3 regions of the Rhizobium sp. TAL182 genome follow, and region 3 is predicted to be linked to each of the others. Evidence: predicted binding sites of a transcription regulator. Region 3 holds the regulator's gene; each other region holds the start of a gene.
The links. Region 3 encodes LexA, which represses DNA repair genes until DNA is damaged. Its sites were predicted from a motif close to TGTTCNNNNTGTGTTCNG; they were not measured.
Positions count from the first base shown of each region.

Region 1: the regulator LexA is predicted to act here: its motif matches at 1,508-1,525, upstream of Tal182_RS16370 (putative DNA modification/repair radical SAM protein).
Region 2: the regulator LexA is predicted to act here: its motif matches at 6,238-6,255, upstream of Tal182_RS16180 (three-Cys-motif partner protein TcmP).

Region 1 is NZ_CP021024.1:3,226,416-3,233,741, reverse strand. It holds gene Tal182_RS16380 (glycosyltransferase family 4 protein) at 1-761, opposite strand, end outside; gene greA (transcription elongation factor GreA) at 788-1,264, opposite strand; gene Tal182_RS16370 (putative DNA modification/repair radical SAM protein) at 1,531-2,763, shown strand; gene Tal182_RS16365 (UdgX family uracil-DNA binding protein) at 2,763-4,217, shown strand; gene carB (carbamoyl-phosphate synthase large subunit) at 4,325-7,326, opposite strand, start outside.
Region 2 is NZ_CP021024.1:3,189,445-3,196,770, reverse strand. It holds gene Tal182_RS16220 (secondary thiamine-phosphate synthase enzyme YjbQ) at 1-340, shown strand, start outside; gene Tal182_RS16215 (IS110 family transposase) at 574-1,521, shown strand; gene Tal182_RS16210 (hypothetical protein) at 1,752-2,057, shown strand; gene Tal182_RS16205 (hypothetical protein) at 2,230-2,577, shown strand; gene Tal182_RS16200 (SIMPL domain-containing protein) at 3,172-3,912, opposite strand; gene Tal182_RS32315 (hypothetical protein) at 4,232-4,375, opposite strand; gene Tal182_RS16190 (hypothetical protein) at 4,629-4,820, shown strand; gene Tal182_RS16185 (outer membrane protein) at 4,960-5,586, shown strand; gene Tal182_RS16180 (three-Cys-motif partner protein TcmP) at 6,319-7,326, shown strand, end outside.
Region 3 is NZ_CP021024.1:2,114,368-2,121,693, reverse strand. It holds gene pdhA (pyruvate dehydrogenase (acetyl-transferring) E1 component subunit alpha) at 1-619, opposite strand, end outside; gene Tal182_RS10680 (septum formation initiator family protein) at 765-1,085, opposite strand; gene eno (phosphopyruvate hydratase) at 1,220-2,494, opposite strand; gene kdsA (3-deoxy-8-phosphooctulonate synthase) at 2,635-3,480, opposite strand; gene Tal182_RS10665 (VOC family protein) at 3,477-4,373, opposite strand; gene lexA (transcriptional repressor LexA) at 4,572-5,291, shown strand; gene Tal182_RS10655 (ComEC/Rec2 family competence protein) at 5,272-7,326, opposite strand, start outside.

The DNA.
Region 1 (7,326 bases), 1.1 Mb from region 3:
CGGGAAGGGGCGACGTAAAGCGTCAGGCGGCGATACCAGACCTTGATGTCAGGCACTTCGCCGAGGAAAAGGATACGGTCGGCGAGGCCGGCGGCGGCGACATCGGCCTTGAGCTTTTCGCCAAAGCCCACGTGCTCCGCCGTCACGCGGCCGGAGACGACGGCCGTCCATTCGGGGTGCTGTGGCAAGAGTTCGATCATCGCCTGGACGAAGAGATCGGTGCCTTTCTGATGGCGCACGCGGCCGAAGCAGCCGACGAGATAACGGCCGGGCAGGCCGGTCGCAGCAATGCCGTCCTCGGCCGTTTCCGGCGGATGGAAGAGAGAAAGGTCGACGCCATGCTGGATGACGGTGTGGGGCACCGCGAGGAAGGAGCCGGACCGGTCGCTGGTTGCGATCACTGCGTCCATGCGGCGGATCAGCCATTTCGTATAGGCGGTGTGACGGCGTTGCGCGGCCGAGGTGAAGAGCAGCTTCAGCGGCATGCGCAGGACATGGCGAAGCAGGATGCCAACGGCCATCTCATTGTTGCGGCGGGCGTGCCAGACGCGGTGACGTCGCCTGGCCGGCAGGCGCCAGAGCCCGAAAAGCTGCGCCCATCTCAGTTTCGCCAGCCCGTCCGGCAGGCCGGGGCCAAGCGTTGCTATGCGCATGCCAAGCCGGATCTGGCATGGGATGAGCTGAACGATGGTCGACGTGACGCCGGAGAGCCGGCGCTTGAAATTGGGCGCAATGATCTCGACGTCACGCATATCAGGCAAGGATGGATCTCATGTCTGGCGGGCGATCAGCCCCAGGAAACCTGGAGGATTTCGTAGGCCTTGGAGCCGCCGGGTGCGTTAACCTCGATGGAATCGCCGACTTCCTTGCCGATCAGCGCGCGGGCGATCGGTGAGGAGATGGAGATGCGGCCGGCCTTGACGTCGGCTTCCTGGTCGCCGACGATCTGGTAGGTCTTTTCTTCCTCGGTGTCCTCGTCGACGAGCTTCACCTTGGCACCGAACTTGATCTTATCGCCGGACATCTTGGTGAGATCGATGACCTCGGCGCGCGCCGTCAGATCTTCAAGCTCGGTGATGCGACCCTCATTGTGGCTCTGGGCTTCCTTGGCGGCATGATATTCGGCATTTTCGGAAAGGTCGCCATGGGCACGGGCTTCGGCGATCGCCTCGATGATTCGGGGACGCTCTTCTTGCTGACGCCAGCGCAGTTCTTCCTGCAGCTTGACGAAACCACCCTGTGTCATCGGTACCTTATCAACCATTTTTCTGTCCTTCACTCCTTGTGGCCGCCCGTCTTGCCTCAGCACAGTCAGGCACACACAAAAGAAAACAGGTCCCGAAGGGAACTTCGGAACCGTGCCACAATCCTAGTCGCGTGCTTATAGCAGATCGCCACGGCCGATTTCCAGAAAATTCGCATAAATAAAACGCAACCCGCTGATCCATCGGGTGAAGTGCCCCAAAACGGGGCAGAGGCGGCGGCGGCGGGATTTGACTTTAGGCCATGGAACATATAGAGAACATTCTAATGAAGAAGTCGCTAACCGAACGCTTGGCCATCCTGTCAGATGCCGCGAAATACGATGCTTCCTGTGCCTCCAGCGGCACTGTGAACCGCGATTCGAGCACAAGCGGCGGACTGGGTTCGACAGAGGGTTCCGGCATCTGTCATGCCTATGCTCCGGATGGGCGGTGCATTTCGCTTCTGAAGATCCTGCTCACCAATTTCTGCATCTACGACTGCGCCTATTGCGTCAATCGCTCCTCCAGCAATGTCGAGCGGGCGCGCTTCACGGCGAAGGAGGTTGTCTGGCTGACGCTGGAATTCTACCGCCGCAACTATATCGAAGGCCTGTTCCTGTCGTCCGGCATCATCCGCTCTTCCGATTACACGATGGAGGAGATGGTCCGTATCGTCCGCGAGCTGCGTGTAACGCATCATTTCCGCGGCTATATCCATCTCAAAGCAATCCCGGCGGCATCGCCGCGTCTGATCGAGGAGGCGGGGCTTCATGCCGACAGGCTGTCGCTCAATATCGAGCTGCCGACCGACAGCGGCATCACCCGCTTCGCACCGGAAAAGAAGCCGGCCAATATCCGGCGATCGATGGCGGATCTCAGGCTGAAGATTGAAGCGGCCGGCGAACCGACGCTTAAGACCGGGAAACGCCAGCGTTTCGTCCCGGCCGGCCAGAGCACGCAGATGATCGTCGGGGCGGATGGGGCGAACGACGCGACCATCCTTGCGAGCAGCGGCCGGCTCTACAGCAGCTATGGCCTGCGGCGTGTCTATTATTCGGCCTTCAGCCCGATCCCCGATGCTTCGAAGAACCTGCCGCTGATCAAGCCGCCGCTGATGCGCGAGCATCGGCTTTACCAAGCCGACTGGCTCTATCGGTTCTACGGTTTCGGCATCGACGAGATCACCGCAAACCAGGCGGACGGCATGCTCGATCTCAATCTCGATCCGAAACTTGCCTGGGCGCTTGCTAACCGGGCTGAATTTCCCGTCGACATCAACAAAGCCGAGCGCGAGCGGTTATTGCGCGTGCCCGGTCTCGGCACCAAGACGGTGAAGGCCATCGTTTCGGCGCGCCGTTTTCGCCGGCTCCGGCTCGACGATCTCTTGCGGCTCGGAGTTTCGATCAAGAAGGTCCAAGCCTTCATCTCAGCGGAAGGCTGGTCGCCCCGCCGGCTGATCGACCGCCCGGACCTGCGCGCCATGTTCGAGCCGCAGCCTGAACAATTGTCGTTGCTGTGATGCGCCGGGTCGTGCTTGCGGGACGGGGAGAGCTTGGCGAATGGCGCGATGCCGCACGAGCCCTGGCGGCCGCCGGCATCTTGCCCGAGGAGATCGACTGGCGCGAAAAAAGCACCGAGGCCGATCTTTCGTTTCAACGTGACGCCATGCCGCCGGAGCCTGCGACATCACGCAAGCCGATGACGGTGCCGCCCGCCTTCATCGAGCTTGCGGAGACGGTTCTCTGCCATTCCGATCCGGCGCGGTTTTCGCTGCTTTACCATCTGCTCTGGCGGCTGCAGCTGGACCGGCAGCTGCTTGAGGTGACCTCCGACGAGGATGTCGTGCGTGCCAGGCTGATGGCGAAAAACGTGCATCGCGACGCGCACAAGATGACGGCCTTCGTCCGCTTCAAGGAGGTTGGCGCGGTTTCCGTAGGGCGGCGAAAATTCATCGCCTGGTTCGAGCCAGACCACCATATCGTGAGGCGGACGGCGCCCTTCTTCCAACGACGTTTCACCGATATGGACTGGCTGATCGCCACGCCCAAGGGGTCGGCCGCCTGGGACGGCGAGCGGCTGACGATCAGCGACGAACCTTGCGAGAAGCCCAGTCTTACCGACGTAACCGATGAGCTCTGGCGCACCTATTATGCCAACATCTTCAATCCGGCGCGATTGAAACTGAAGGCGATGCAGGCGGAGATGCCGAAGAAATACTGGAAGAACCTGCCGGAGGCCGATCTCATTCCCGGCTTGATTGCGTCGGCTGAGAGCAAGGTGCGGGAGATGGCGGCAAGGGAGGCAACACAACCTTTGCCTTTTCACGACCGGCTGCAGCAGGCTTCGCGCAATCTTCCCGCCGAGCCCGAGGCTGCCGCGGGCACGCTGGAAGCACTGCGCGCGGAGGCGGCCGTCTGCACGCGCTGTCCGCTTCACGCCAATGCGACGCAGACGGTGTTCGGGGAGGGGCCGCGCGATGCGGATGTGATGTTCGTCGGCGAGCAGCCGGGCGATCAGGAGGATATTGCAGGACGCCCGTTCGTCGGACCGGCGGGCAGGCTTTTCGATCAGGTGATTGCGGAGGCGGGCATCGACCGATCGATGCTCTACGTCACCAATGCGGTCAAGCATTTCAAATATGAGCCGCGCGGCAAGCGGCGCATCCACCAGCAGGCCACTATGGGCGAGGTGCAGCATTGCCGCTGGTGGCTCGATCTGGAATTGGCGCTCGTCAAGCCGAAGCTGATCGTCGCCATGGGGGCGACGGCACTTGCGGCGCTGACCGATGTGAAAGGCCGCTTGCAGGATGTCAGAGGAAGGGCGATGGCGATCGAAGGAGGGCGCACGCTCTTCGTGACGGTGCATCCGTCGTATCTGCTGCGCATTCCCGACGAGCGGCTGAAGGCGGAGGAACTGGCGCGATTTCGTCAGGATATGATGGAAATTCAGGCGCTTATGAAAGCAGCTGCATAAGTTGATTCTGGTTGAGCTCAGCGTCAGCGCTCAAGGAGCGCCGACGCTGTTCCAGTTCTATTCCGGACGCAAAACCGCGGCGCGGTTTTGCTGGAATTGCTCTGATCTCAGGCGAAGTAGCTCTGCAACGGCCGCACTTCGAGGTTGCCGGCCTTCAGCGCCTTGATCGCCTGGGCGGCGGCTTCGGCGCCGGCCATCGTCGTGTAATAGGGCACCTTCTGCATCAGCGTCGCGCGGCGCAGCGACTTGGAGTCCGAGATCGCCTTATTGCCGTCGGTGGTGTTGATGACGAGCTGGACCTGACGGTTGCGGATCGCGTCCTCGATGTGCGGACGGCCTTCCAGAACCTTGTTGATCTTGGTGGCGGTGATGCCGTTTTCCCCGAGGAAGCGGGCGGTGCCGCCGGTTGCCAGCACCTTGAAGCCTTCTTCGACGAGGATGCGGATTGCCGGTAGCACGCGCGCCTTGTCCTCATCGCGCACGGAGACGAAGACCGTTCCGTCACGCGGCAGTTCGACGCCGGCGCCGAGCTGCGACTTGGCGAAGGCCAGGGCAAAATCGGTGTCGAGGCCGATCACTTCGCCGGTCGAGCGCATTTCCGGGCCGAGCAGCGTGTCGACGCCGGGGAAGCGGGCGAAGGGGAAGACGGCTTCCTTGACGGCGATGTGGGTGAGCTTGCGCGGATCGGGCTTCTGCCCATAGGCGGCGAAGGTCGCATCGAGCTTCTCGCCGGCCATGACGCGGGCGGCGATCTTGGCGATCGGCGCGCCGATGGTCTTGGCGACGAAGGGCACGGTGCGCGAGGCGCGCGGATTGACCTCGAGCACGTAGACGGTGCCGTCCTTGATGGCGAACTGGACGTTCATCAAGCCGCCGACATTGAGCGCCTTGGCCATGGCTTTCGCCTGGCGCTCCAGCTCGTCGAGCAGTTCGACCGGCAGCGAGCGCGGCGGCAGCGAGCAGGCCGAGTCACCGGAATGGATGCCGGCTTCCTCGATGTGCTCCATGATGCCGGCGACATAGACGTCGGTGCCATCCGAGAGGCAGTCGACATCGACTTCGATGGCGTGAGTCAGGTAGCTGTCGAAGAGCAGCGGGTTTTTGCCGAGCAGGGTGTTGATCTGGCCTGTTTTGTCGTTGGGATAACGCTGCTTGATGTCTTCGGGCACCAGTTCCGGAACCGTGTCGAGCAGGTAGGTCTGCAACTGGCCTTCCGAATGCAGGATCTGCATGGCACGGCCGCCGAGGACGTAGGACGGGCGCACGACCAGCGGGAAGCCGATTTCGGCTGCGACCAGACGTGCCTGCTCGACCGAATAGGCGATGCCATTGTTCGGCTGGTTGAGGTCGAGCTTCATCAGCAGCTTCTGGAAGCGGTCGCGGTCTTCGGCGAGATCGATCGCATCGGGCGCGGTGCCGAGGATCGGGATGCCGTTCTTTTCCAGCGCTTCGGCAAGCTTTAGCGGCGTCTGGCCGCCGAACTGGACGATGACGCCGACGACTTCGCCCTTTTCCTGCTCGGCGCGCAGGATCTCAATCACGTCTTCCGCCGTCAGCGGTTCGAAATAGAGGCGGTCCGACGTGTCGTAGTCGGTCGAGACGGTTTCCGGGTTGCAGTTGATCATGATCGCTTCATAGCCCGCATCCTTCAGCGCGAAAGCGGCATGGCAGCAGCAATAGTCGAACTCGATGCCCTGGCCGATGCGGTTCGGGCCGCCGCCGAGGATGACGACCTTCTTGCGGTCGGAGACCTGCGCCTCCGAGCGGGCGGCGCCGACGAAGGGCGTCTCGTAGGTCGAATACATATAGGCCGTCGGCGAAGCGAATTCGGCCGCGCAGGTATCGATGCGCTTGAAAACCGGGCGGACGTTGAGGCCGTTGCGCAGTTCGGCGACTTCCTTCGGGCGCTTGCCGGTCAGGGTCGCCAGACGCGCATCGGAGAAGCCCATGGCTTTCAGCATGCGCAGGTTGTCGGCATCGCCGGGCAGGCCGTGCTCGCGGATGCGGGCCTCCATGTCGACGATGTTCTTGAGCTCGGCGATGAACCAGGGATCGATCTTGCAGCCTTCATGCACCTCTTCGATGCTGAGACCCTGACGCAGCGCCTGGGCGACCATGCGCAGGCGGTCCGGCGTCGGCGTGCCGATGGCGGCGCGGATGGCGTTCTGGCTGGATTCGCCTTCCTCGAAATCGGGGATCTCGATTTCGTCGAGGCCGGTGAGGCCGGTTTCGAGGCCGCGCAGCGCCTTCTGCAGCGATTCGGCGAAGGTGCGGCCGATCGCCATGACTTCGCCGACCGACTTCATCGCGGTGGTCAGCACCGGCGAGGCGCCGGGGAATTTCTCGAAGGCGAAACGCGGGATCTTGGTGACGACATAGTCGATCGACGGCTCGAAGGAGGCGGGCGTGGCGCCGCCGGTGATGTCGTTTTCGAGTTCGTCGAGGGTATAGCCGATGGCGAGCTTGGCGGCGATCTTGGCGATCGGGAAGCCGGTGGCCTTGGACGCCAGCGCCGAGGAGCGCGAGACGCGCGGGTTCATTTCGATGACGACGAGGCGGCCGTCCTTCGGATTGACGGCGAACTGGACGTTCGAGCCGCCGGTCTCGACGCCGATCTCGCGCAGCACCGCGATCGAGGCGTTGCGCATGATCTGGTATTCCTTGTCGGTCAGCGTCAGCGCCGGGGCGACGGTGATGGAATCGCCGGTATGAACGCCCATCGGATCGATGTTCTCGATCGAGCAGATGATGATGCAATTGTCCGCCTTGTCGCGGACGACCTCCATCTCATACTCCTTCCAGCCGAGCACGGATTCTTCGATCAGCACTTCGGTGGTCGGCGAGGCATCGAGGCCGCCGCCGACGATCTCGAAGAATTCCGAGCGGTTATAGGCGATGCCGCCGCCGGTGCCGCCGAGCGTGAAGGAGGGGCGGATGATGGCGGGCAGTCCAACATGGTCGAGCGCCTGGGCGGCGACCGCCATGGCGTGGTTCAGGTAGCGCTGCTTGCGGTCGCTCTCGCCGAGGTTCCACTGGTTCTCCAGTTCGTCCAGCGCCTTGTCAAGGTCGGGACCGGAGAGGCTTTCGCGCAGCTTGCTGCGCTCGGCCT
Region 2 (7,326 bases), 1.1 Mb from region 3:
CTCGGGACGGGAGGAGGGGCTTCTCACCGTCTTCGTGCGCCACACATCCTGTTCGCTGCTGATCCAGGAAAATGCCGATCCCGACGTGCGCACCGATCTTCTCGCCTTCTTCCGCCGGCTGGTGCCGCCGGCCTCCGATCCATCGATGGGCTGGGTCGTGCACAGGGCCGAGGGCCCGGACGACATGCCGGCGCATATCAAGGCGGCGCTGACGCAGGTGTCGATCGGCATTCCGGTCGCCAGGGGACGCTTGACGCTCGGCACCTGGCAGGGCCTCTATCTCTTCGAACACCGCGACCGGCCGCACCGGCGCGAAATCGTGCTGCATCTCGGGGGCTGAGGTCGCCGCGCGTCTTTGCCGAAGCTACGGCACATCGAACAACCCACCGGCCACACGGCACACCGATCAGCCCTCATCCTTGTACGTTGCCGTTGCTGTATAGTGGGGTTGCGCGACGGGGATGCGTGTCATCCCTGGGTTTTGAACTCGTGCCTCAGCGAGCATCTCCGTCGCCATGTCTTCGCTCGAATGGTTGATTGGGCCTTGAGCCCGCGTTGCAAGGAGGAGCACCCATGCGTCTCCCGCAAGCTTTCATGGTCGGCATCGATGTCTCGAAAGCCCATTTCGACGTGGCCGTCGAGGGCAAAAGCGCCGTTGGCCGCTTTGACAACGACGCGCCGGGCCGGACCGCGCTGGCGACGGCGATAGCCGGCGCCGAGCTGGTCGTCGTCGAAGCCACCGGCGGTTATGAGATGGCGCTCGTCAGGACGCTGATGGCCGCCGGCATTGCCGTCGCCGTCGTCAATCCCCGCCAAGTGCGCGATTTCGCCAGGGCCAGCGGGCGGCTGGCCAAGACCGATCAGGTCGACGCCCGCGTCATTCTCCACTTCGCCAGAGCGATGCGGCCGGCACAGATCCCCCATATCGACGACGGCCGCATCGCGCTTGCTGCCCTCGTCGCCCGCCGCCGGCAGCTCATCGACATGGCGGTCGCCGAGAAGAACCGCCTCGAACATGCCCCGCAAGCCGTCGCCGCGCTGATTGGCGAGACCCTCGCCGCCCTCAAGAGCCAGCTCGCCCGCGTCGATGCCGCCATCGCGCTTGCCATCGAGGCCGAGCCCGACATGGCCGCACGCCGCGACCTGCTGCTGACCGTGCCAGGCATCGGCGAGGTCGGCGCCGCCGTGCTCATCGCCGAACTGCCCGAACTCGGCGCCATCGACGACAAGAAGCTCGCAGCCCTCGTCGGCGTCGCCCCGGTCGCCCACGACAGCGGCACCTGGCGTGGCCAGCGCCACATCGCCGGCGGCCGCGCCACCGTCCGATGCGCTCTCTACATGGCAACGCTCTCGGCCATCCGTTGCAGCCCGGCCATCAAGGCCTTCCACAAAAGACTGCGCGATGCCGGCAAACCACCCAAGGTCGCCCTCGTCGCTGCCATGCGGAAATTCATCGTCATGATCAACACGATTATCAAAAGACGAACCCCATGGAGCGAACCCCAACAACACGGTTGCTGAGACGCGTAGGCCATAGGCCGGAGCCTCGAAGGACGGGGGCGGGTGATGAGCGGTCTCCCTCGGACGAGAGATCGGGCGAATCCCGATCGAAAGAAGAGCCGTCGAAAACCGCTCATCTTCTTGTGAATGCAAACTGAATGGCCAGTTCGAACAGCATTCAGCTTGCCGCGTTTAGTGTCGAGGCAATCCCTGAAGGGAGAGCTTAAAAGACCAATCGACGGAGACACTCCATGACGCATTTCCTCACCAAGGCTTGCCTTGCCGCAGTGCTCGCCCTCTCATCCATTCCGGCCACTGTTTCCACGGCGGCAGCCGCAGGGCCGCAGACGAACTTCATCGTCGAGGCGCAATATCATCGTCCGATCCGCGGCTGCTCGCCGATGCACGCCGTGCGCAAGGCGCGCGATTTCGGCCTGCGCAGAGCCCACATTACCCGCATGTCGCCGCGTGTCGTCGTCGTCGCCGGGCGCGACCGTCGCGGCTGGGACAGGATGGTCTTCGCCAATGTCCGAGGTTGCCCGCTGATCCGGCGCTGAACACCGGAACGGCAAGCGCCGACATGCGCTTGCCGCCCCTTTTGCCTTGACGGCGACACTTTCAGCCGTCTCTTCTCTGATTTGTATAAGTGATTCCACTGACTCTTCGGCGTGATGCGGAGAGTGGCGAGGGCGGCTCGACCGCACCGACTATAGAACGAAAGGTTTTTCGATGATGCAGTTTCTGGCAAAGGCGGGTCTTGCCGCCATGCTTGCCGCCGGTACTCTTGCCGGCACCGTGGTCCCGGCGGCCGCCCAATTCAGTATCATTATCGGCGATCAGGATCGTGATCCGCCGCGCGATTATCGCCGTCCGCCTCCGCCGCCAGGCTTCGACCGGCGCCGCCCGCGCGGCTGCGATCCGCGGCTGGCCGAAGATCTCGCCCGCGATTGGGGCTTCCGCCGCCCGCGCGTCGTCGACATCACCCCGCGCCGCGTCATCGTCCAGGGCTGGACCCGCCGAGGCCCCGACGAAATGAGCTTCGCCAACGTCCGCGGCTGCCCCGCTTTGCGCCGCTGATTTTTGCAGAATACGGGCCTCGTCTCCCCGGTGCGGCCGCCAGAGCCGCCTTTGCCAGTCTCCCCGATCGGCAAGGGCGGTTTTCTTTTTGTGGGATTCCTTTGCGCGCAGTTTGCGGCATCTAGAGCTTTTCCGGGTTAGATTGAAGCATTCTGTTGGCTCAAACGGAGTCGGATGGTCGACCGGCCGGCGCGCGCCGTAGCCCAGCTCTACGGCCAAGCCGACCGGTCGATCAGCCGGCCCGTTTCAGCCAACCCTCCCGCAGATTTGCCAGGCAAATCTGCAAGACTTGGGAAGCGCCGGACGCACTGATCGCTTCGCCGCGGCGAAGCGGTGCGGCCGGTGGGCCGGGCATGTTTCCGCCAGGATCAGAGGCGATCGGCTCGGACGTACCTGGAGGTATGCCCACCGCCAATCGCCTCTGTGACGAAACCCTGCCCCGGCAGAATGCTTCAAGCTAACCCGGAAAAGCTCCAAGCCCCGCCCCCTTGTGGGGAGGGGTCTTCGGCGGCGCCGGCGCAAACGCGCAGCATCAACCTGCCGCGGATCTGCTGCCTATCGCGCGCCCTCAAATAGACGCGCTGCCGCTTCCATTTACTGCTCGATGGCGAAGGTCACGGTGACGCTGACAGTGTAATTGTTCTCGCCGCCCTGGACGGGGACGGCGGCTACGTCGGCTTCCTTCATCATCGTGGCGCGATAAGCGGGCTGCGGCAGCGGGCGCGGCACATTCTCGTTGATTTCGATGATACGGCCGAGCTTGACGCCTGCGGCTTCGCTCAGCGTTTTCGCTTTCTTGACGGCTTCGGCGACGGCGTTCTTGCGCGCCTCTTCGAACGCCGCTTCCGGCTTGTCGTTGGTGAACTGGATGTCGCCGCCCTGGTTGATACCGAGGGTGACGGACTGGTCGATCACCTGGCCGAGCTTGGAAAGATCGCGCAGGCGCACGGTGACGGAGTTGATCGTCTGGTAGCCGATCAGCTGCGGCTGCTGCTGCTGGCCGTCAACCGGCTGCGGATAATTATACTGGGGCTGGATGGAGAAGCCTGATGTCTGCAGATCGCGCTCGGCGATACCGCCGTCCTTCAGCGCCTTCAGCACGTCGTTCATCGCCTTGTTGTTCTCGTCGAGCGCTTCACGGGCGGTCTTCGCCTGTTTGACGACGGCGAGATTGACGATGGCCATATCGGGCGCCACGGCCGATTCGCCATCGCCCGTCACCGATATCACCGCCTCACGCGGCTTTGCCTCTTGCGCCAAGGCGGGTGCGGCACCGCCGAGCGGCAGGGCCAAAAGAGCAGTCATCACAAGTGTCTTGGACAGAATCGGCGCCATGTTTCATTCCCTAGTTGTCGTTTCCCGGATGAGCTTTCTGTCGGTTGATTGTGAAGCTATTGCGGCGGAAGGGAAGGGGCGGATGCGGATCGGGAGAAAAATGTGAGGGTGCGGGAGGAGAGGGGTGCTGCGCCGGCCCCGGTAGGCCCGCGGCAGAGGGCGGACACGGTAAAGCGTCCTCCTTATCCGACACTCGGCTATGTCGAGTTCGGCAGGATTGGCGGGCGGGACGAAGGCCGGCCGGTCGATCGAATCTGGTTCCGAAAAGAATTGTCCGCCGCCGCTCGATTAGGAGCCGCCGGCGGCGGCTTGCCACGCGTCAGGCGCCGAAATCATCCATGAAGGAGGGATGAATCGCGGGCTTGCGCTCTTCGCGGGCTTCGCGAATGCGCTGGGGAACCGCACCGAGACCGGCGACGAAACGGGTCAGGAGATTGCGGTTGAAAAGTTTCTGTATGCTCATGGCAGTTCACTCATTCTTTTTTTTGTTAGCCGGCGGCATATATTTTGCGCAGGCTGCCATAACAATGGGCAATTTTGCATGACAGTTATGTGACAGCGCAGGGGCTTGAAAAGATGGGCGGAAAGGCGATCACTTTAGCGTTACAAGAGGCCGGCAAGAGCAGCCGATGCCATGAATCAACGCCGGTTCTCGCCGCGGCGTGGTAGATTGCCGGCTTGGGGCAAAGCGATGCCCCTCCGAAGGAGAGCCTCAGATGAACCGATTTTTCGCCTTTATCGCGACCGGAACGCTGATCAGCCTTTCAACGATCATTTCGGCCTGTACGACGGGAAGCGTCGATCAGACGTCGTCGATCAGCGGCGGTTACTATCAGGAGAGTCGCCCCCTGAATCATGCCTGCGCCGATGGGTTTAGACCTGGCGATGGGCGGTCTTGCAGTTATTAGAAGGCGCGATACTTGCCACGACCGCTTCGGCGGATATGTTCTCTACCGTATGGTCCTGCGAGTGTGTCTTTGGCGTTACAGCTATTTGTTGAGTTAGGCTGTAGCCTGCAGTTGTGTTGTAAGACATGGGGTCACGAACATGAAGCTCACGATCGCCACCACTTTTCTAGCACTTGTCGCAACGGGCGCATTTGCAGCGGATGCCGTGCAGGACGTGCCGGCCGCACCTGTTGCGGCTGCGCCAGCTTTCACCTGGTCAGGCCCCTATCTCGGCATCGATGGCGGCGCCAGTTGGCTAAACGGTGACTTCAGCGCCGGCGGCGCCAGCGATTCTCAGGACTTTAACGGCGGCGTTTTCGGTGCATTTGCGGGTTACAATTTCCAGTTCGACAACAACATCGTTGTCGGTATCGAGGGCAACCTCGAATACAACTGGAACGAAGAGGAAGCGCTGGGGGCGGATGTCGGGACTGATTGGGCCGGCGCTGTTCGTGGCCGTGTCGGCTACGCCTTTGACAGGGCGCTGCTTTATGGTGCGGCTGGTTGGACCGCCACGCGCGGATATGTAGACCTGCCGGGATCCGACAAGGAAACGGAGACCTTCAACGGTTACACTGTCGGCGCTGGCGTCGACTTTGCCATCACCAACAACATCTTCGCCCGCGGCGAGTATCGGTATAACGACTTCGGCGAGAAAGACATTCTCGGTGTCGATGTCGACCTCAACCAGCACGAACTCAAGTTTGGAATCGGCGTGAAGTTCTAAGCACTGTCGGTTGGATCAGCAGTACCAAAGCCCCGCCAAAAAAGCGGGGCTTTTTTGCGCACGACAATAATGACAGCACCACGTGCCACTTTCAAAGCACGCACTTTGGAAACACGTAGAGCGAAGTCAGTCGTTGTTGTTTGACACCAGGATCCGCAATTACCGGAAAATCTGATAATTCGTGGGAACAGCCGCCAAAGCCCTGGAATGCCGGGGTTCTAGAGGAGGGGTTCGGCAATTGAGGTGGCAACGGATTTGACACCGGGCACGATGGAAAACCGCCGCGGAGCCAGACGGTAGCTGAGGGCGGCGATTTCTTCGAGGCGGCTTCAAGAACCGTCGAAAAGGTTTGAGGCGCCCTCAAATCATTGAAATTGCTATATCGAAATTTCTTCGGTGATGCCGCACCTGCCTGACGAAGAACCTCGAATTCTGGAGGCGATAACCAAAAAAGATATTGGCCGATCCGCCAAAATCTCTGGATCTCGACTTTTCTTAGCGAAATCAAAGAATCGAAGCGGGGGGCCTGGCGGGAAGGTATTGGCCCGCCTACCAACCGCCGCAGGTAGTTCCGTCCTTCCAAATGTGTCACGCGCACGATGCAGACCGGACTCAGGGGCGGTATTATCGATCTCAACAAGAGATTGCTAACGTTCTCTCTATGTTCTATTGTGTTCTATGCCTGATCCTCAATACCATCACTTACCGATTCAACCGTATGTGGTGGCACCTATGACAGCGAAGTTTTTCGAGGAGCGCGGTGATCAATCTGCGGTGAAGGCCGAGATTGTGCAAAAGTATTTTGCCGCGTGGGCGAACATTGTTCTTCCCGCTACCAAGGAATTTGGTGGTGGCAAAATCGCGTATATCGACTTGTATGCCGGACCCGGCCGCTACCGGGATGGTGCCGCCTCTACACCTTTGCTCGTACTTCAGAAGGCGATCGAGAGCCCAAAGATAAGCGAAGCGCTTGTGACCTTTTTTAACGACATGGATGAGAACAAAACCCAGACCCTGCAAGCAGAAATCAACTCATTGCCAGGGATCGAAAAATTAAAGAACCCGCCGACAGTCAATTGCAATCCGGTCAACAAAGATGCAGAAGAATATTTCGCAAAAACGCGACTCATACCCTCGTTCACCTTTCTGGATCCGTTTGGGTACAAAGGTCTGTCTTTGAAGCTTGTGAACGGAGTGATCAAGGATTGGGGATGTGACTGCGTCTTCTTCTTTAACTACAACCGTATCAGTCTGGGTATCTCGAATCCGATGGTTCAAGATCACATGGCGGCCCTTTTCGGAAGCACCCGAGCAGCCGAGCTCAAAGCGCGGGTCGAAGGAACCAAGCCCGGCCTCCGCGAGCAGATGATCCTTGAGGAACTGGCGAATGCGTTAAAAGAGATGGGAGGCACGCACGTGCTGCCCTTCCGTTTTCGCAACGATACGGGACGTCTGACGCACCATCTGGTCTTTGTCTCCAAGAGCTTCAAAGGCTACGAGGTTATGAAAGGTATCATGGCGTCTGCGAGCACAAAGTCGGAACAAGGAGTTGCCTCGTTCGCATACTCGCCTGCGGATGTATCGATGCCGCTCCTGTTTGAACTCGCCCGTCCGCTTGACCAACTAGAGGGGATGTTGAAGCAGGAGTATGCCGGAAAAACCATATCGATGCTGCAGATCTACCAGCAACACAGCATCGGGCGACCTTACCTAAGCAAACACTATAAAGAGGTCCTCAAG
Region 3 (7,326 bases):
CCATGGCGTATCGGTTGTTTTCGACGATATAGACGATCGGCAGCTTCCAGAGAGCCGCCATGTTGAAGCTCTCGTAAACCTGGCCCTGGTTGGCAGCGCCGTCGCCGAAATAGGCGATGGCGACATTGCCGTTGCCGCGGTAATGGTTTGCAAAAGCAAGCCCTGTTCCAAGCGAAACCTGGGCGCCGACGATGCCGTGACCGCCGTAGAAATGCTTCTCTTTCGAGAACATGTGCATCGAGCCGCCCTTCCCGTGGGAATAGCCGCTGCGGCGCCCGGTCAGTTCCGCCATGACGCCGCGCGCCTCCATGCCGGTTGCCAGCATGTGCCCGTGGTCGCGATAGGCGGTGATGACCTGATCGCCTTCCTTCTGTGCCATCTGCATGCCGACGACGACAGCTTCCTGACCGATGTAGAGATGGCAGAAGCCGCCGATGAAGCCCATGCCGTAAAGCTGACCGGCCTTCTCCTCGAAGCGGCGGATCAGTAGCATCTCGCGATAGGCCTTGAGTTCCTCATCCCGATCGAAGTCGGCTACCGGGCCTCCATTCGATGCTTTGGCTGCTGGTTTTGCTGCAGTTTTGCGGCTGGAAACGGTCGCGGTCTTTCGCGGCGCCATTCAACCCTCCCTATGGGTTTATCGTTTCTCGGTGGCGCGTACCATAGGGAAGAAATATGACCACAGCAATGCCATAATTGCATGGCTCGTATTCGGCGCTAAATTACTGGAAATAAACCAGAAATTCCAATTAACCGAATTCCGGTTAATTGGAATAATGGTTGAATATGACGATCTCGTCCGCACGCGACATATTCAGCTGATATCGCGCCTTTTCGTCCAGCATATCCTTGTCGAGCGAGCCATCACTCAGCAGCGCCACCTGGCTCTCCAGATGTTCGCGCTTCGCCTTCAAGACGGCAAGCTCTCGTTCGCGCGCGACGCGCTGACGCTCGAACGTCTCCGTCGCCCGCAGGCCATAATCGCCATGGATGCAATGATAACCGAAATAGGAAAGGAAGGCGACCGTCATGGCCGGAATGACGAAGCGGCCGAGCTTTCTCTTCTTATGATGCTTTGTCCACATACACGCATGCTCTTGAACGCATTACCAATTCGTTCAGCATAACGCACAGAGATTAACCGTTCATTGACCGTAAAAAGCGCGCAAGAAAAAACCCGCGCCGGGAGGCGCGGGTCGAGCCGCAAAAATCGGAAGGATCAGCCTTTGATGATCGAGCGACCGGCGTACTGCGCCTGAGGGCCGAGGCCTTCCTCGATGCGGATCAGCTGATTGTACTTGGCAAGACGGTCGGAACGCGACAGCGAACCGGTCTTGATCTGGCCGCAGTTGGTGGCGACGGCGAGATCGGCGATGGTCGAATCTTCGGTTTCGCCGGAGCGGTGCGACATGACGGCGGTATAGGCCGCCTTGTGCGCCGTGTTGACAGCATCGAGCGTTTCCGTCAGCGAACCGATCTGGTTGACCTTGACGAGGATCGAGTTGGCGACGCCCATGCGGATGCCGTCGCGAAGGCGCGCGGAGTTGGTGACGAAGAGATCGTCGCCGACGAGCTGGGTCTTGTTGCCGATCAGATCGGTCAGTGCCTTCCAGCCATCCCAGTCGTCTTCGGCCATGCCGTCTTCGATCGAGATGATCGGGTATTTGCCGGCAAGCTCTGCCAGATATTCGGCCATGGCGCCTGATTCGAGCGTGCGGCCTTCACCTTCGAGAACATACTTGCCGTCCTTGAAGAATTCCGTCGAGGCGCAGTCGAGGCCGAGGCACATGTCGTCGCCCGGCTTGTAGCCGGCTTTCTCGATCGACTTCATGATGAAGTCGAGGGCTTCGGGCGCGCTCTTCAGGCCGGGGGCGAAGCCGCCTTCGTCGCCGACATTGGTGTTGTGGCCCTGCGCGGCAAGCTCCTTGCGGAGCGTATGGAAGACTTCCGAACCCATGCGCACGGCTTCGGCGATCGAATCGGCGCCGACCGGCAGGATCATGAATTCCTGGAAGTCGATCGGGTTGTCGGCATGGGCGCCGCCGTTGATGATGTTCATCATCGGCACCGGCAGGAGGCTCGCGGAAGCGCCGCCGACGTAACGGTAAAGCGGCAGGCCGGATGCCTGGGCGGCAGCCTTGGCGACGGCGAGCGACACGCCGAGGATCGCATTGGCGCCGAGGCGCGACTTGTTCGGCGTGCCGTCGAGCTCGATCATGATGTTGTCGATCTGGATCTGGTTTTCGGCGTCGATGCCGCCGATCGCGTCGAAGATCTCGGTGTTGGCCGCCTCGACCGCCTTTTCGACGCCCTTGCCGAGATAGCGCTTGCCGCCGTCGCGCAGCTCGACCGCCTCATGCGCGCCCGTCGAGGCGCCCGAGGGAACGGCCGCGCGGCCCATGCTGCCGTCTTCGAGATAGACGTCGACTTCGACGGTGGGATTGCCACGGCTATCGAGGATCTCGCGGGCGATGATATCGGTGATTGCAGTCATGGGTTCTTCCTGCTCGGTGGGTGATCAAACGTTCGAAGCCTGTCATAATCGAAGGCGTGCAAATTACAATGCGCAATTACCAGCCTTCGAATCGGCATTCCCAAGTGGCCTAGACCACGATCGTGTCATCCTGTTGAAGGTCAGGCCTTGGCGACCGCATCAAACGCAAGCAATTTCTCAAGCAGCCGCGGCATGTCCTTGAGATAGACCATGTTCGGGCCGTCGGATGGTGCGTTGTCAGGGTCCTGGTGTGTTTCGAGGAAGACGCCGGCAATACCCGTCGCCACTGCCGCGCGTGCCAGCGTCTCGACGAATTCGCGCTGACCGCCCGAGGATTCGCCCTGCCCGCCCGGCTGGGCGACGGAGTGGGTCGCATCGAAAATGACGGGCGCGCCTATCGCCGCCATGATCGGCAGCGAGCGCATGTCGGAAACCAGCGTATTGTAGCCGAAGGAGGCGCCGCGCTCGCACAGCAGCACGTTCGGATTGCCGCTGGCATTGAGCTTCTTCAGGACGTTCTTCATATCCCAGGGGGCGAGGAACTGGCCCTTCTTGACATTGACGGCGCGGCCGGTCCTGGCGGCTGCGATCAGAAGGTCGGTCTGACGGCAGAGGAAGGCCGGGATCTGCAGGACATCGACCACCTTGGCCACCTCGGCGCATTGCTCGGCCGTATGGACGTCGGTTATGACGGGAAAACCGAATTCCTTCTTGAGGTCGGCAAAGACCTCCATGCCTTTTTCCAGGCCGATGCCGCGCTCTGCCGAGAGCGAGGTGCGGTTCGCCTTGTCGAAGGAGCTCTTGTAGACAAGGCCTATGCCGAGCTTGCCGCAAAGCTCCTTCAGCGTGCCGGCGACCATAAAGGCGTGATCGCGGCTCTCCATCTGACATGGGCCGGCAATCAGCGACAGGCGGGCGGTATTGGAAAAGGTGACCTGGCCTTCGCCTTCGCCGATCCTGACTTCGGAATTCGTGTCGGTGCTCATCGTTTTTCCTCGAAGGCGAAGAGCGCACCCTGCCCGGGCGTGGGCTTCACCAGAATGCGGTTGTTCTTGCGCGTGTAGGTCACCCCGTTAGCAGCCAAATGCGCTTCTGTCACGGCAAGATCGGCGACAGTGAAGAGGATTGCCCGGCCGCGCAGGCCACGATCGGCGGAGGAGACGACAAGCTCGAAGTAGGCCTCCAGCCCTTCCGGCGTCATCAGGCTGATCTTCGCATTCGATGCCGCGATATTCACGCCGAAACCGGTTTTCTCGGCCGCCGCCTGCCCTATCGCAAGTCCGACGAAAGCGGCGAATGCCGCCGGGTCCGGCGCACAAAGCGCGATCTCGGCGATACCGATCACGCCATTGGCATGCGTCTCCAGCGCGGCGCGATCTGTCGGGAACGAATTGATGCGCTGGCAGGTAAAGAGAAAGAAATCGGGGGCGCGCAAATCAGCTGCAAAGGCCAGCTTGAAGCTGCCGACGCTCTCCGAACCATCCGGCATCCGCATCGGCCGGCTGAATTGCAACATCTCACCGGCGCTCGCGCCGTTGCCGACGAAGCGCTTATGATCGACGCCGGCATCCTCGCTGAGGAAGGCCAGCGCAGAAAGTCCCTCCTCGCCGCAGCGGAAACGGAAGGCGCGATTGCGGGCAATGAAGACATTGCCCTGGCGGGCCGCTGCCTCGCTCTCCTCGACACTCGCAACGCCAAGCGGCTCCAGATAGGTCTTGTCGGCGAAAAAGACGCAGGCATTCTCCGTTCCGAAGGGATGGCGCGCATCAGCGGCGACGGTGAAACCGAGCTTGCCGAGCCTTTCACGCGCCAGATCGATATTGACCACGGGCAGCACGACATGATCCAGCGGGTGCGACTTGGCGGAATGCGCGTTCATGAATATCCCTCCTGAAACCGGCAAGAGATGTGCGACAGCACCTCGCTCAATGCAAGACATGTGCACCAATCCGGCGAATGAAAATAAAAATCTCGACGAGTTGGCGCGAAGTTTTACGGAAATTTAGCTACTTGCGGAACACATATGGAACATATAGTGTCTGTTCTGGATTTGTTTCAATCACGGGGTCTGACGTCGATGCTCACGCGCAAACAACAGGAGCTTCTCCTTTTCATTCATGAGCGCATGAAGGAATCCGGCGTCCCTCCCTCTTTCGACGAAATGAAGGATGCCCTGGATCTCGCCTCGAAATCCGGAATCCACCGGCTGATCACGGCGCTCGAGGAGCGCGGCTTCATTCGCCGCCTACCGAATCGCGCCCGGGCGCTTGAAGTGATCAAACTTCCGGAGGCCTATAACCCCAGCCTTCAACAGCGCCGCGGTTTTTCGCCGAGCGTCATCGAGGGCAGCCTCGGAAAGCCCCAGCCGGTCGCCGCCCCCGCTGCGCCAAAGCCGGTCGCCGACAATGGCAACTCCATCTCTGTGCCGGTCATGGGACGTATCGCCGCCGGCGTTCCGATCTCGGCGATCCAGAACAACACCCACGACATCGTCGTTCCCGCGGATATGCTCGGCTCCGGTGAGCACTATGCGCTGGAGGTCAAGGGCGATTCGATGATCGATGCCGGCATCTTCGACGGCGATACCGTGATCATCCGCAACGGCAGCACCGCAAGTCCCGGCGATATCGTCGTTGCCCTCGTCGACGACGAGGAAGCAACGCTGAAGCGTTTCCGCCGCAAGGGTGCCTCGATCGCGCTCGAGGCCGCCAACCCGGCCTACGAGACCCGCATCTTCGGACCCGACCGCGTCAAGGTGCAGGGCAAGCTCGTCGGCCTCATCCGTCGCTATCACTGACGCCGGATGGGCCGGAATCGGTAAAACGATCGTTGCGCCAATCATAGGCGCGGTGGCGCATCCATGGTCGCGACAAAGCATCGAAGGCGGTGGTGACCTCCAGGTCGGCACCGGCGAAGCGCAATTCGACGGAACCGGTCCTGCGCAGCGTCTCGCCGGTGAAAAGCGTGCCGCCTGAGCGGCAGCTGTCGAAGCGCAGACGGACCGAGGTCACGACGATATCGGCCGTATCGCAGGCCGGGCCGAGATAGGCGGCATTGTCGATGACGGTGACGATATGGCCATTGCCGAGTCTTGATGTGCACCAGGCTTTCTTGACGCAGGAAAAGCGGTTTGCTTCACCGCCTGCTGCGGCTGCCCGCATCGCTGCGCTCGCTTCGTTCTGCTGATCGCGGGAAAGCCTGACACGGCGGTCTTCTCCTTCCGGCGGGATAGCCGGACCATCCAGCATCTTCGGCGGATCATGTGTCGGCAGGACCAGCGCTCGCTGCCACTGGTCGAAGATGAAATCCGGCGGGTTTTCACGGTTGGAAGCTATTGCCTCAGCCGCGACAACCGCAACCAGACTGCCATCCTCCGAAATCACCAGATCCGGCGGCCGGGGAGCCGGCAGAAGCAGCACGATGAGCGTCGAGATGGCGATGATCGATGTGCCGACATGGCGCAGTCGGGTGCGCAGCAGCGTCAGCAGCAGAAAGCCTGCCACCGCTACTGCGAAATACCAGGCGGGCAAGCGGCCGACGCCGATATCACCGCCCCAGCCGGACACCGTCTTGGCGACCGCAATCACCAGATCGAGGCCGAATCCGACCACCTTCCAGAGCGGAGCGTCCACACCGAAAGGCATGAGCAACATCGCCAGCAACCCGGCCGGCATGACGATGAAGGAGATGATCGGCATCGTCGCAAGGTTTGCCGGCAGGCCGTAAGCCGTCAGGCGATGAAAATGCTCGATCGAAAACAGTGCGGTGGAAAAGCCGCCGATCAGCGAGGTCAGGAAGACGCCGCCGAAGAAACCGGCGACGGCAACCACCGGCCTGATGATCGGCAGTTTCAGAAAAGCGTTTTCGCGGACACGCCTGTCCTTCCAGAGCTGATAGCCCGATACCAAAGCCAATGTCGCGGCAAAGGACATCTGAAAGCTCGGTCCCAATACTTCAGAAGGTGAAATGGCGATGATGATGAGCGCAGAGAGAACGATATTGCGCAGGCTGATCGACGGCCGATCGAAGAAGATGGCAATCAGCATAATGGCCATCATGATAAAAGCGCGCTCGGCCGAAACCCCGAAACCGGAGATCAGGTAATAGGCGGTGACGGCGATGAGCGCGCCGGCGGCGGCGAATTTCTTTGTCGGATAGGCTTGGGCGACACCGGGAAAGAGGCTGAGCAGCATCCGGAAGCCGACGAAGAAGATGCCGGCCGACAGCGCCATGTTGAGGCCCGAGATCGCGACGACATGGGCAAGGCCGGACTGGCGCAGCGCCTCCGTCGTCGTCTTCGAGATGGCGCGCCGTTCATCCGTCACCAGGGCAGCGGCAAAAGCGCCGGTGTCACCGGGCAGGATCGATCTTATGCGGTCGCCGATGCTGCTGCGCAGGCGGTAGAGCCATTCGAGCAGCGCGTCCGTCGACCTGTCCGCCTGCGGGCCTGCCTCCAAGTCGAGTTTCTCCGGCGCACCGTAGAAGAAACCGTTGGCGCCGATGCCGTCGAAATAGGCACCGAAGGAGAAGTCGTTGAGCGCGGGAAGTGCGGGGCCGGCCGGCGGCGTCAGCCGTGCCTTGCCGGTAATGATGTCGCCGATCTCGAAAGGCGCATCGGCGCCCCGGACGATCGCGGTGATGCGTCTCGGCGGCCGTTTCAGCTCCGGCGCCTCGGTGCCGGTGACGGCAAGAATGTAGCGCCAGCGCCCGCGGCCGTCGCCTTCCCGCCGTTCGACACGGCCGGTCACCGTCGTCGTCACGGATGAATCGAGGATCACCGTCGAAGCCCGCCAGCTCTCGAACTGAGCCGTGAGCATGCCGCCGGCGAAAAG